One region of the Streptomyces sp. DSM 118878 genome, then DNA from elsewhere that is predicted to be linked to it. Evidence: riboswitches for the same ligand, from Rfam matches in the RefSeq annotation. Region 1 holds a riboswitch; each other region holds the start of a gene.
What was found. Region 1 has a riboswitch for cyclic di-AMP ahead of ACRAKF_RS23410 (transglycosylase family protein). Riboswitches for the same ligand answer to the same signal wherever they lie in the genome.
Positions count from the first base shown of each region.

Region 2: it holds a riboswitch for cyclic di-AMP, as region 1 does, so the genes downstream of both, ACRAKF_RS01770 (transglycosylase SLT domain-containing protein) here and ACRAKF_RS23410 (transglycosylase family protein) in region 1, are expected to answer to the same signal.
Region 3: it holds a riboswitch for cyclic di-AMP, as region 1 does, so the genes downstream of both, ACRAKF_RS28740 (M23 family metallopeptidase) here and ACRAKF_RS23410 (transglycosylase family protein) in region 1, are expected to answer to the same signal.

Region 1 is NZ_CP193622.1:5,237,673-5,241,960, reverse strand. Features, by position in the region: gene eno (phosphopyruvate hydratase) at 1-972, opposite strand, end outside; gene ACRAKF_RS23410 (transglycosylase family protein) at 1,317-2,039, opposite strand; cyclic di-AMP (ydaO/yuaA leader) riboswitch at 2,044-2,229, opposite strand; gene ACRAKF_RS23405 (transglycosylase family protein) at 2,424-3,518, opposite strand; gene ACRAKF_RS23400 (cytochrome P450 family protein) at 3,655-4,288, opposite strand, start outside.
Region 2 is NZ_CP193622.1:419,315-423,602, forward strand. Features, by position in the region: gene ACRAKF_RS01755 (DJ-1/PfpI family protein) at 1-190, shown strand, start outside; gene ACRAKF_RS01760 (TetR/AcrR family transcriptional regulator) at 235-825, opposite strand; gene ACRAKF_RS01765 (alpha/beta fold hydrolase) at 915-1,859, shown strand; cyclic di-AMP (ydaO/yuaA leader) riboswitch at 2,121-2,275, shown strand; gene ACRAKF_RS01770 (transglycosylase SLT domain-containing protein) at 2,295-3,041, shown strand; gene ACRAKF_RS01775 (GDSL-type esterase/lipase family protein) at 3,096-4,277, opposite strand; gene ACRAKF_RS01780 (TetR/AcrR family transcriptional regulator) at 4,274-4,288, opposite strand, start outside.
Region 3 is NZ_CP193622.1:6,473,969-6,478,256, reverse strand. Features, by position in the region: gene ACRAKF_RS28745 (GntR family transcriptional regulator) at 1-311, opposite strand, end outside; gene ACRAKF_RS28740 (M23 family metallopeptidase) at 522-1,337, opposite strand; cyclic di-AMP (ydaO/yuaA leader) riboswitch at 1,350-1,512, opposite strand; gene ACRAKF_RS28735 (M16 family metallopeptidase) at 1,740-3,125, opposite strand; gene ACRAKF_RS28730 (M16 family metallopeptidase) at 3,122-4,288, opposite strand, start outside.

The DNA of each region.
Region 1 (4,288 bases):
GATGCCGCGGGCCAGGCGCTCCGGGTTGGTGACGAACAGGTCGTCGCCCACCAGCTGGACCTTCTCGCCGAGCTTCTCGGTGATGGCGTTCCAGCCGGCCCAGTCGTCCTCGAACAGCGGGTCCTCGATGGAGACGAGCGGGTACGCGGCGACGAGCTCCGCGTAGTACTCGGTCATCTCGGCGGCCGAGCGGGTCTTGCCCTCGAACTCGTACGAGCCGTCCTTGTAGAACTCGGACGCGGCGACGTCGAGGGCGAGCGCGATCTGCTCACCGGGGACGTAGCCGGCCTTCTTGATGGCCTCAAGGATGAGGTCGAGCGCGGCGCGGTTCGAGTCCAGGTTCGGGGCGAAGCCGCCCTCGTCGCCGAGGCCGGTGGAGAGGCCCTTGTCCTTCAGGACCTTCTTCAGCGTGTGGTAGACCTCGGTGCCCCAGCGCAGGGCCTCGGAGAAGGACTCCGCGCCGATCGGGGCGATCATGAACTCCTGGATGTCGACGTTGGAGTCGGCGTGCGACCCACCGTTCAGGATGTTCATCATCGGGACGGGCAGCAGGTGCGCGTTCGGACCGCCGAGGTAGCGGAAGAGCGGCAGATCGCTGGCCTCGGACGCGGCGTGCGCGACGGCGAGCGAGACGCCGAGGATGGCGTTGGCGCCGAGCGAGCCCTTGTTGTCGGTGGCGTCCAGGTCGAACATGGCCTGGTCGATCAGCCGCTGCTCGGTGGCGTCGTAGCCGACGAGCTCCGGGCCGATCTGCTCGATGACGGCGAGGACGGCCTTCTCCACGCCCTTGCCCTGGTAACGGTTGGGGTCACCGTCACGGAGTTCGATGGCCTCGAAGGCTCCGGTGGAGGCACCGGACGGGACGGCGGCACGACCCGTGCTGCCGTCGTCGAGGCCGACCTCGACCTCGACCGTGGGGTTGCCTCGGGAGTCCAGGATTTCCCGGGCTACGACGACGTCGATGGACGGCACGAGCATCTCCTTCTGGGATGTGACGCGTTTACGCGGGGCCGCTTCGGCCCTGCGTCTCCTGAGCCTAACCGGCCCGGAGCCTTCGGCCAGCCGACCGCCCGCCCCGTGGGACGCCCGAGCGCCCAAATACCGGGGAAACGGGACGGAAGCCCGCGTTCCTACCGGCCGGTAGCTCGCTGAAGGCGAACAACGGGGGCGGACGGCCGGGGGCGGACAGTCGGAGGCCGGGAGCGGACATGGCCCCGCCCCGGTGCGTACGGGGGATACGCGCACCGGGGCGGGGAGCCCGTGGGGACGGGGGGGACGGCCGTGCGTCCGCCGAGGCACGGCCGTGACCGCGCCGGTCAGCTCAGGTGGAGCTGCTGGCCCGGGTAGATGAAGTCGGCGTTGTCGATGATGTCGCCGTTGAGCTTGTAGACCTTCTGCCAGCCGCCCTTGACGTCGTGCGACTCGGCGATCTTCGACAGGGTGTCGCCCGTCTTGACCTTGTACTCGCCGTCGCCCTTCTCGACCGTCTTGCCGGTCGGGGTCTCGACGGTCTTCTTGGTCTGGGTCTGCGGCGCCGGCTGCGGCTTCGGCGCGGCCTGCTGCTGCGGGGCCTGCTGCTGCTGCGGGGCGGCCTGCTGCTGCGTCTGCTGCGGCTTCGGCTTGGTCTGCTGCTGCGGGGCCTGCTGCTGGCCGCCGCCACCACCGGAGGCGTTGGAGAGGCCGACACCACAGCTCGGCCAGGCACCCTTGCCCTGGCCCGCGAGGACCTTCTCGGCGATCTCGATCTGCTGGGCCTTGGAGGCCTTGTCGGCGCTGGACGCGTACTTGGTGCCGCCGTACGCGGCCCAGGTGGACGGCGAGAACTGGAGGCCGCCCTGGTAACCGTTGCCGGTGTTGATGGACCAGTTGCCGCCCGACTCGCACTGGGCGACCGCGTCCCACTCCGAGGTCGTGGCGGCCGAGGCCGAACCGGCGGCCATCAGCGGGGCGGCCACGGCGGCACCGGTGACACCGGCGAGCGTGACGACACGGGTGGCCTTGGACGGACGGCGGTGCTTGCCCTTGCTGGAAAACAGCATGAGTTGATCCCCTCACCGACGCCTGCGAGGTGAGCTGTCGGGTTCGGGCCAGTGAAGTTGCCCGGCCGCACTCTCCCGAGTGCGGCTCCACCCCTAGCCGGTCCGTACGTCCCGCTCCTGTTCGGAGCCGAACTTCCGGGCCCGGCACTTACCTTGGGTCCCCCGCTCCTGCCTACGGCGCTCGAAGCGACGATTGTTCCCGTCCGGCCGTTGGCAGGATTCGGCGTACCGACCGGCGGGGCCCACCAATGGCGAGCGGTCACGACCGTAGACAGGGGACCACCCGAATTTCAAAGACGATCAGGGCTTCTGAGACCCATCTCTCACTCGCGCCAAAGCGGGCATTCGACGCGAAGTACCCCGCCGACGCATCGTCAAGTACCCCTATTTTTCGCCCAAAACGAGGCTCTGACCGGGGAGAATGAGGTCCGGGTCATCCCCGACGGTCTTCTTGTTCTTGGTGTAGAGCTTGGACCAACCGCCGTCCACACCGTGGTCGTCGGCGATCGCCGAGAGGTTGTCGCCGGAGCGGACCTTGTACGTCCCGTCGGCCGGCTTGTCCGTCCGCTCGCCGCCGCGCGAGGCGTGCCGGCCCGAACGGTCGCCGGAGGGGCTCCCGTCGGCGCCCGAACCGCTCTCCTGCGCGCTGCCGCCGCGGTGCCGCCCCGCGGAGGAAGCGGAGTCCTCGTCCCTGCCCGTGGGCGAAGTGCTCTCGCCGTCCGCGGACTCGTCCGAGCCGTCCGACGCGCCCTTCTCCGCCTTGCCGTCGGGCTCCGCCTCGTCGCCCTTGCCGTCCTTGCTGCCCTCGCTGTCCTTGCTGTCCTTCTTGCCGGACTTGTCGCGATCCTTCCCCTGGTCGGAACCGGAGTCGGAGTCCGGCGTGTCGCTCGCGTCGTCGGAGGGCTTGTCTCCGCTCCCTGACGCCTCGTCGGACGACTCGTCCTTCTTCTCGGAGTCCCCCGTCTTCTCGGAGTCCTCCTTCTTCTCCGACTTCTCCGACCTCTCCGGCTTCTCCGAGTCCCCGGAACCGGACGTGCCGGAGCCGGCCGAACCCGAGGGCTCGGGGATGATCGGGTCGCCCGGGTCCACGTCGGCCGCGGCGCCGTCGTCCGTGAGGCCGGCGATCGGGGCGCAGCTCGGCCACGCCTCGGGGCCCTGGCCGTTCAGGACGCGCTCGGCCACGGCTATCTGCTGGGACTTGGAGGCCTGGTCGGCGCTGGGCGCGTAGGTGAGGCCACCGTTGGCCTCCCAGGTCTCCTGGGAGAGCTGGAGCCCTCCGTAGTAACCGTTGCCAGGGTTGGCGCTCCACGCGCCGCCGCTCTCGCACTCGGCGAGCTTGTCCCACGTCACCGTGGGAGCGGCGCTCGCGCTGGTCGCTCCGAGGAGCGGGATGGCGATGGCGGATCCGGTGACTCCTGCCGCGACGATGAGGGCCGGGGCCTGGCGGGGGCGTCGGTGACGACCATTGCCGGAGAGCATGCGGTTGCCTTTCGGGAGACTTGTGCGGCGACCGGGCAACGGGGTGCCCGAGTCGACGTGAACGTAGCCGCAGTCGAACGCTTGTCACAAGTCGATGCAGCGGAGATCACGTGAAAGTCACAATCGTGACGCCCCGTCAGTTCCCGGCCCGCCCCTGTGCGGATGTGAACTCCACCGGCAGCGTCCGCAGCCCGCGCATGATCAGCCCGCCACGCCACCGCAAATCCGTCGGATCGACCGCCAGTTGCAGGTCAGGAAGGCGCCGCAGCAGCGTCGCGAGAGCGGTTCTGCCCTCCAGACGGGCGAGCGGCGCGCCCAGGCAGTAGTGGATTCCGTGGCCGTAGCCGAGGTGCTGGTTGTCGCGGCGCGAGAGGTCCAGGGTGTCCGGGTGTTCGAACCGCTCGGGGTCGCGGTCGGCGGCCGCGAGGACGACGAGGACGGGGTCGCCCGCGGCGATGCGCTGCCCGCCGATGGACAGCTCCTCGGTGGCGAACCGCCAGGTGGCGAGCTCCACGGGACCGTCGAAGCGCAGGAGTTCCTCGACGCCGGTCTCCAGGAGCCCGGTGTCGCCGTCGGCCAGCGCCTTCTGTAGGCGTTCGCGCTGTTCGGGGTGGGTCAGCAGGGCGTACACGCCGTTGCCGATGAGGTTGACGGTGGTCTCGAAACCGGCGAAGAGCAGGATGAAGGCCATGGCGGCGGCCTCGTTCTCCGTGAGGTGCTCGCCGTGGTCGGAGGCGCGGATCAGGCCGGAGATGAGGTCGTCGCCCGGG
Region 2 (4,288 bases), 4.8 Mb from region 1:
GGTGATCACCTCGGCCGGGGTTTCCTCCGGCATCGACATGGCCATCCAGTTGGCCGCCCTCCTCACCGACGAGGTGACCGCCCAGGCGATCCAGCTCTACACCGAGTACGACCCGCAACCCCCCTTCGACACCGGTTCGGTGGCCAAGGCCCCGGCCGAGGTACTGCGACGAGCCCGCACACTGGACTGAACCGCCGGTGGTCCTGCCACCCCGGCGCGGCCGGAAGGGGCGGGCTAGCTCCGGGCGTCCAAGGCGTGCGAGAGCGCGCTCATGCTGACGTCGATGACCGTACGGAGCTGCTTCTGGCTCACCCTGGCCCTGCTCATCACGGCCAGCGACTGGTTGACCGCCGCCAGGTGAACCGCGAAGTCGTCGGCATCGCCTTCGGCCAACTCCGCGGCGTTCAAGGCGGTCCGCAGCCGCGCCCGCTGAAGGCCCAGAGCTTCGGTCGCGTGCGCGGCGATGGCGGGGCTGAGCGACGGTGCCGCCATCGCGGTCTGGGCGATCAGACATCCATCAGGTACGTCAGGGTCGGCGATGCGCTCCAGGGTGACCTCGAAGAACGCCCGTACCGCCCGGAGCGGTTCCTCGGACGCCCGTGAAAGCGCCTGGTCGTAACTGTCTCCGTACCGCGCGGCGTAGCGGTCCAGGCAGCGCAGGTAGAGCGAGTCCTTGTCGCCGAACGAGGAGTAGATGGAACTGCGGTTCAACCCGGTCACCCTGGAGAGGTCGTCGAGAGACGTGTCGGCGTATCCGGCCCGCCAGAACTCGACCATCGCCGCGTCGAGCGCGAAGCCCACGTCGAACTGCTTCTTCCCGGCCATCACGCATGCACCTCGTTCTTGGACCAGCCGTTGTGGCCCTGCCCACCCTATCTTGAACTAACCAGTACAAGATGCAGTAGGCTCGCGACATGATCGACGACGCCATGCCCCCGAACCGCTCCCACGACCAGAACCCGGTCCCCGGGTTGCCGCTGCACGACCTCGCGGGTTTCACCCACCGCTGGGTCGACGCGGACGGAATCCGGCTTCACGCGGTGGAGGGCGGCCGGCCGGCCGGTCCCACCGTCGTCCTGCTCGCCGGATTCCCGCAGACCTGGTGGGCTTGGCGGAAGGTGATGCCCGGCCTCGCCGAGCGGTTCCGTGTGATCGCGATCGACCTGCCGGGGCAGGGCCACTCCGAGCGCCCTCAAGGGAGTTACGACACGCATACCGTCGCTTCGCACGTCCAGGCCGCGCTGACCGCGCTCGACGTGCCGAAGTACTGGCTCGTCGCCCATGACATCGGGGCCTGGGTCGCCTTCTCGCTGGCCCTGAAGCACGAAGAGCGCCTGCACGGTGTCGCCCTGCTCGACGCCGGCATTCCCGGAATCACCCTGCCGGACTCCATCCCGACGGATCCCGACCGGGCCTGGAAGACCTGGCACTTCGCCTTCCACCTGGTGCCCGAACTGCCCGAGACTCTGCTCACCGGCCGTGAACGCGACTACGTCGGCTGGTTCTTGAAGGTAAAAGCCCTGTCCTCCCACACCTTCGACGGCGCCGAGATCGACCATTACGCCGCCGCCATCGCGGCCGAGGGAGGCCTTTCGGCGTCTCTCGCCTACTACCGCGACGCCGCGGAATCAGCGCGTAAAAACCATGACGCTCTCGGACAAGGGCACTTGACCGTCCCGGTCCTGGGCATCTCAAGCTCCCATGGCTCGATCCCCGACATGGCCGCCTCCCTCAGTCCGTGGGCGGAGAACGCGACCGGCGCCTCCATCCCCCAGGCCGGACACTTCATTCCCGACGAGCAGCCCGACGCAACCGTGAACGCGTTGACCGCCTTCTTCGATCGCGAGCGCGTCAAGTAGACCGGTATGTCCCGTTTCGGGGTGTGACCAGCAGTGAAATGAGTCACTCCGGTCATCTCACCCTCCAGTCTCTCCGAGCGCACTTTCCGTTCTACGCAAAGAAAGTTGGAATTTTCGATCAAGAAAGAGCCGGGTTTCTGATCGTCAGAAACGGACCACGCGCTTTCGGTATGCGAATTCGAGACTTGTTTCGCCCGGGCTTTCTCGCCTAACGTCACCGTCAATCCGGGCGGAACGCCGAATCCTGCCGCTGCCCGGAAACCCATCCACCCACTGACGCACGGCAGGAGCGGGGGACCCAGGTAAGCCGCCGATCCGGATTCCGGAATGGCTAGGGGTGAAGTCGTATTCACCGTGCGACCGGACATCTCCCGTCCGAACCCGACAGCTCACCTCGCAGGCGACGGAGAGGATTTCGTCATGCCCGCAAAGGCCATGCCCGCAAAGGGAAAGCACCGCCGCCCCAAGGCCGGCTCGTTCAACCGAGGCATCGCCGTCGCGGGAACGGGCGGGGCCGTGCTCATTCTCCCGGTGCTCGGTGCCACCGCTGCCACCGCGGCACCGGCCGACGCGGTCGCCAAGCCCGCCGCGGCCTCGACGACCTACGTCGTCGAGGCCGGCGACTCGCTCTCCGGGATCGCCCGGAAGCATTCCGTGAGCGGCGGCTGGGAGAGCCTGTACAAGAACAACCGGGACATCCTCGGTGACAACCCGGGCCTGATCCGGCCCGGGCTCGAGCTCAGCCTCGGCAAGGGGGACGCGGCCGAGCCCAGGCCGGCCGCCGACCGGGCGGACCGCTCCGAGCGCGACGACGCGTCCGCCGCCGAGCCCGCGGCCGCCGCCCCGGCGGAGAAGACCTACACCGACAACCTCGACGGCTGGATCAAGGAATCGCTCGACATCCTGGAACAGCACGGCATCCCCGGCACCTACGAGGGCATCCACCGCAACGTCATGCGTGAGTCCTCCGGCAACCCGCTGGCCATCAACAACTGGGACTCCAACGCCGCCGCCGGTACCCCGTCCAAGGGGCTGCTCCAGGTCATCGCGCCCACGTTCACCGCGTACCACGTGCCCGGCACGTCGCTGGACAGCTACGACCCGGTCGCCAACATCACCGCCGCCTGCAACTACGCGGCCGACCGGTACGGCTCGATCGACAACGTGAACGGCCCGTACTGATCCACACCCCCCACCTCGTCCCCTCTGGGCCCCGGCGCGCCATGTGTCCGGGGCTCAGCCCTGTCCCTTGCCGGCGAAGGGGCCGTTCTCGCCGAACACGAGCCGCGCGAAGTTCTCTCCGATGCGGCGGTGCCCCGCGGCGTCGGGGTGGATCGCGTCGGGCAGCGGGAATTCGGCGTGGTCGCTCTCGCCGTAGAGGTCGCGGCCGCTGAGGTAGTGGAGGCCGGGGTCGTCGGCCGCCCGCTGTTCGACGATCCGGGCGAGTTCATCGCGGATGACGTTGAGTGTCAGACGCCCGGCGGCCCGTTCGGCCGGATCACCCGTGGCCTTGAACCGCAGGGTCCCGCCGTCGAAGTCGGGCATGAGGGGACCGGGAGTGTCCTCCTGGACCGGGCACAGGATGGGTGACACGACCAGCAGTGGTGCCGTCGGATGCCCCTCGCGGATGGTGTCGAGGAAGCCGTGGACGGCAGGGCCGAAGGCGCGCAGGCGCATCAGATCGGCGTTCACGACATTGATGCCGATCTTGACGCTGATCAGGTCCGCCGGAGTGTCCCGCATGGCACGGGCGGTGAACGGGTCGAGCAGCGCGCCGCCGCCGAACCCCAGATTGACCAGCTCCACGTCGCCCTTGGCCGCGGCCAGGGCCGGCCAGATGGTGGTCGGACTGGCGGCGTTCGAACCATGGCTGATGGAGCTGCCGTGGTGCAGCCACACCCTGCGCCCCCTGTCCGGTGCCGCCTCGACCGGGGCATCGGTACGCAGGGTGATCAGCTCGGTGACCTCCGTGTGCGGGAGCCAGATCTCGATGTCCTTGTCACCCGGCGGCAGACCCGCGAACCGGGCGGTGCCGGGAAGTCCCTCGGTCAGTTCGGCGGACTGGGTGACCATGTCGGTGATCGTACGGAGGTTGCCGCCGGCCACCGTGGCCTGCGCGGTGAGACGGCCGTCCACCAGCAGGTCGTAGACGCCGTCCGCCGGGGGCGGAAATCCGCGGTAGGCCCGCTTGGTGGGCAGCGCGTCCAGTTCGACGGCCGTGGCCCGGGTGCGGAACGCCAGGCGTACGCCGGAGGGCTGCGCCTCGGCCATGGCCAGTTGTTCGTCGGGGATCTGGCGACGCGCTCGCGCGGGGAGACGGTGCGGGAGCAGGCCGTGCGCGGTCGCTTCCACGTCGAGGAAACCGCGCAGGAGGTCCGTGGTGACCGGTGTGGTGATCCAATCATGGTCAGTGTTCATCGCCCTGCCTT
Region 3 (4,288 bases), 1.2 Mb from region 1:
AGGACCTTGAGGTGGGCGTCGGTGCGGCGCCGTGCCGCGCGCGCCGCGGCCAGCGGTTCGAGCAGCAGGCGGACCTCCAGGAGGTCGGCGGCCTCCTGCTCCGTGGGCTCGGCGACACACGCGCCCGCGTGCCTGCGCCTGACGACGAACCCCTCGGCCTCCAGGGTGCGCAGGGCCTCGCGCACGGGGACGCGGGAGACGCCGTAGCGGCGCGCGAGGAGGTCCTCGGTGAGCCGGCCGCCTCTTTCATGGACGCCGGAAATGATGTCGTCCCGTATCGCCGTGCATACAGAGTGCGCGGGAATGCGCATGACCGGTCCTCCGCCTTGATCCCCGCGCGACGCGGTCGATTGACGCTCTTTCCGTGACTCTATTGCAGGACGACGCGTTTTCCGAAGGGGGGACGGAATTCATGGATATCTTTTGGCCAGACTCCGAAAGCCCGGACACCGAAAGTCCAGACGCCGAAAGCCCCGGCTCTTCGTGAGCCGGGGCTTTCGGTACGACGTCAGTGGCGTCGGTCAGACGTTGACGCCGTGCGCGCGGAGGTACGCGACGGGGTCGATGTCCGAGCCGTACTCCTCGCCGGAGCGGGCCTCGAAGTGCAGGTGCGGGCCGCTGGAGTTGCCCGTGGAGCCGGAGAGGCCTATCTGCTGGCCCGGGGTGACCGCCTGGCCGACGGTGACGCCGAGGGAGGACAGGTGGCCGTACTGGGTGTACGTGCCGTCGTTCATCTTGATGACCACGTTGTTGCCGTAGGCACCGCCCCAGCCGGCCTCGACGACGGTGCCGGAGCCGACCGCGTGGACCGGGGTGCCGGACGAGGCGTGGAAGTCGACGCCGGTGTGGCTGCCGGAGGACCACATGGCCCCGCCGGTCTGGTAGCCCGTGGAGACGTAGGAACCGGAGATCGGGGAGACGTAGGTGTTCAGGCGCTTGCGCTCGGCCTCGCGGGCGGCGCGCTCCTTCGCCTCGCGCTCCTTCTTGGCCTTCGCCTCGGCCTTCGCCTTGGCCTCGGCCTCGGCCTTGCGCTTCTCCTCCGCGGCCTTCTTCTTGGCGGCCTCTTCGGCCTTCTTGGCGGCGGCGGCTTCCTCGGCGGCGTGGCGCTGGGCGGCGGCCTGCGCGTCGATGCCCTCGGCGAGCGTGTCGCCGACGGAGATCGCCTGGGTGAGTCCGGTGTGCTCGATGGCCGCGTCGTCGGCGGCGGCGAGCGCGGGAGCTGCCAGGCCTCCGATGACACCGGTGGTGGTGAGCGCGGCGACGCCCGCGGCATTCGCCGTGGTGCGCGTGAGGCGGCTCGGACGACGGTGCTTCCCGGTGGCACGGGTGAACGCCATGAAGCGGCTGATCCTTTCCTTCCCTCTCGCCTACCGGGTTAGCTGACGGGTTCGGAGCAGGAAGGTCTCCTACGAGCCCCTCACCTCGCGGCAAGGTTCCCGATTCACCCCAGGGGACATGTGGGTCCCCGGCTCCCCTGGCTCGCGCCGTACGGGGACTCGGCGATGACTGTCCGGTGCCGCGGCTGCGGCGTACTGCGTGACGAACAGCCGGACCGACGCTAAACGCGACGTCTTTCGAACGACAAACAGAACGCCTCTTTTGTAGCGCACGCCACACGGCAGACAGGCAACCTCCGTAGTAATTCGGACATATGAGGACCCCGGTGACCGTTTGGGTCACCGGGGTCCTCATATGTCGTGACTTGCTGGCTGTCGGCTGCCCGTCAGGCGGCCTGTCGCTCAGCCGGGGACGACGCTCACGTCGCCGATGCCGAGGGCCCTGACGGGCTCCTCGATGCGCGCGGCGTCACCCACGAGGATCGTCACCAGGTGGTCCTCCGGGAAGGCGCTCACGACGGCCGCGGTGGCCTCCACGGTGCCGGTGGCGGCCAACTGCCGGTAGAGCCGCGCCTGGAAGTCGTCCGGGAGGTTCTGCTCGACCTGGTCGGCGAGCGTGGCCGCCACGGAGGACGCCATCTCGTACTTGAGCGGGGCGACGCCCACCAGGTTCTGCACCGCCACGTCGCGCTCGGCGTCGGTCAGGCCCTCCGCGGCGAGCGTGCGCAGCACCTTCCAGAGGTCGTCGAGCGCGGGCCCCGTGGACTCCGTGTCGACCGATCCGCTGATGGCGAGCATCGCGGCGCCCGTGCCGTCCGGGGCGGAGCGCAGGACCTGGGCGAAGGAGCGCACTCCGTAGGTGTAGCCCTTCTCCTCCCGCAGGACCCGGTCCAGACGGGAGGTGAGGGTGCCGCCGAGGCAGTACGTGCCGAGGACCTGGGCCGGCCAGACGCGGTCGTGCCGGTCCGGGCCGATGCGGCCGATCAGGAGCTGCGTCTGGACCGCTCCGGGACGGTCGACGATGACCACGCGGCCGGTGTCGTCGGCGGTCACGGCCGGTACGGGGCGCGGCTCCGCCGTGCTGCCCGTCCAGGTGCCGACGGTGTCCGCGAGGATCGCGTCCAGGTCGGTGCCCTCCAGGTCGCCGACGATCACCAGGGTGGCCGCCGCCGGACGGACGTGCTTCTCGTAGAAGGCGCGCACCGCCGCCGAGTCGATGGCGGTGACCGTCTCCTCGGTGCCCTGGCGCGGCCGCGACATGCGCGAACCGGCCGGGAAGAGCTGCTTGGAGAGCTCCTTGGCGGCGCGGCGCGCCGGGTTGGCCGCCTCGTGCGGGATCTCGTCGAGCCGGTTGCGTACGAGGCGCTCGATCTCGCTGTCCGCGAAGGCGGGGGCGCGCAGGGCGTCGGAGAGCAGCCCGAGCGCCTTCGGGAGGCGGGAGACGGGCACTTCGAGGGAGACGCGGACGCCGGGGTGGTCGGCGTGCGCGTCCATGGAGGCGCCGCAGCGGTCGAGCTCGGCAGCGAACTCCTCCGCGGAGTGCTTGTCCGTGCCCTCGTTGAAGGCCCTCGCCATGATCGTGGCGACGCCGTCGAGGCCCTTCGGCTCGGCCTCCAGCGGGGCCTCCAGGTGGACCTCCACCGCGACGACCTGCTGGCCGGGGCGGTTGCAGCGCAGCACCGTCAGGCCGTTGGGCAGGGCGCCGCGCTCGGGCGCGGGAAAGGCCCACGGCTTGGCCGTGCCGGGCTGTGGCTGCGGGTGGAACTGCATGGTCGCGGCCTCCGTCACTTCGCCGCCTCCTCTTCCTGGTCGGTCTCGCCGGCGGCGGTCTCTTCGGTCCCGTCGGCGGCCGTCTCCTCGGCTCCTTCGGCGGCCACGGGCTCGTACACGAGCACCGCGCGGTTGTCGGGCCGCAGGCGGGCCTTGGCGACCTCCTGGACCTCCTCGGCGGTGACGTCGAGGACACGCCCGACGGCGGTGAGGGCGAGCTGCGGGTCACCGAAGAGGACGGCGTACCTGCACAGTTCGTCCGCGCGCCCCGAGACCGTGCCGAGCCGGTCGAGCCACTCGCGCTCCAACTGGGCCTGGGCGCGTTCCATCTCCTCCGGGGTGGGGCCCTCCGCGGCGAAGCGGGCGAGCTCCTCGTCGACGGCGGCCTCGATCACCGGGACCTCGACGTCACCGGACGTCTTCACGTCGAGCCAGCCGAGCGAGGGCGCGCCGGCGAGCCGCAGCAGACCGAACCCGGCGGCGACGGCGCTGCGGTCCCGGCGCACGAGCCGGTTGTAGAGCCGTGAGGACTCACCGCTGCCCAGGACGGTCAGCGCCAGGTCGGCCGCGTCGCACGCGCGTGTGCCGTCCTCCGGCAGCCGGTAGGCGGCCATCAGGGCGCGGGCCGGGACGTCCTCCTCGATGACCTCGCGGAGCTCCTTGCCGATGCGCTCGGGGAGGGAGCCGTCGCGCGGCGGCTGCTTGCCGTCGTGCGAGGGGATGGACCCGAAGTACTTCTCGACCCAGGCGAGCGTCCGCTCCGGGTCGATGTCGCCGACGACCGAGAGCACGGCGTTGTTCGGCGCGTAGTACGTGCGGAAGAACTGGCGCGCGTCCTCCAGGGTGGCCGCGTCCAGGTCGGCCATGGAGCCGATCGGCGTGTGGTGGTACGGGTGGCCCTCCGGATACGAGAGGGCGGTCAGCTTCTCGAAGGCGGTGCCGTAGGGAACGTTGTCGTAGCGCTGGCGGCGCTCGTTCTTGACGACGTCCCGCTGGTTCTCCATCGACTCCTCGTCGAGCGCGGAGAGCAGCGAGCCCATCCGGTCGGCCTCGAGCCACAGGGCCAGCTCCAGCTGGTGGGCGGGCATCGTCTCGAAGTAGTTCGTGCGCTCGAAGCTCGTCGTGCCGTTGAGCGAGCCGCCGGCGCCCTGGACCAGTTCGAAGTGTCCGTTGTTCGACAC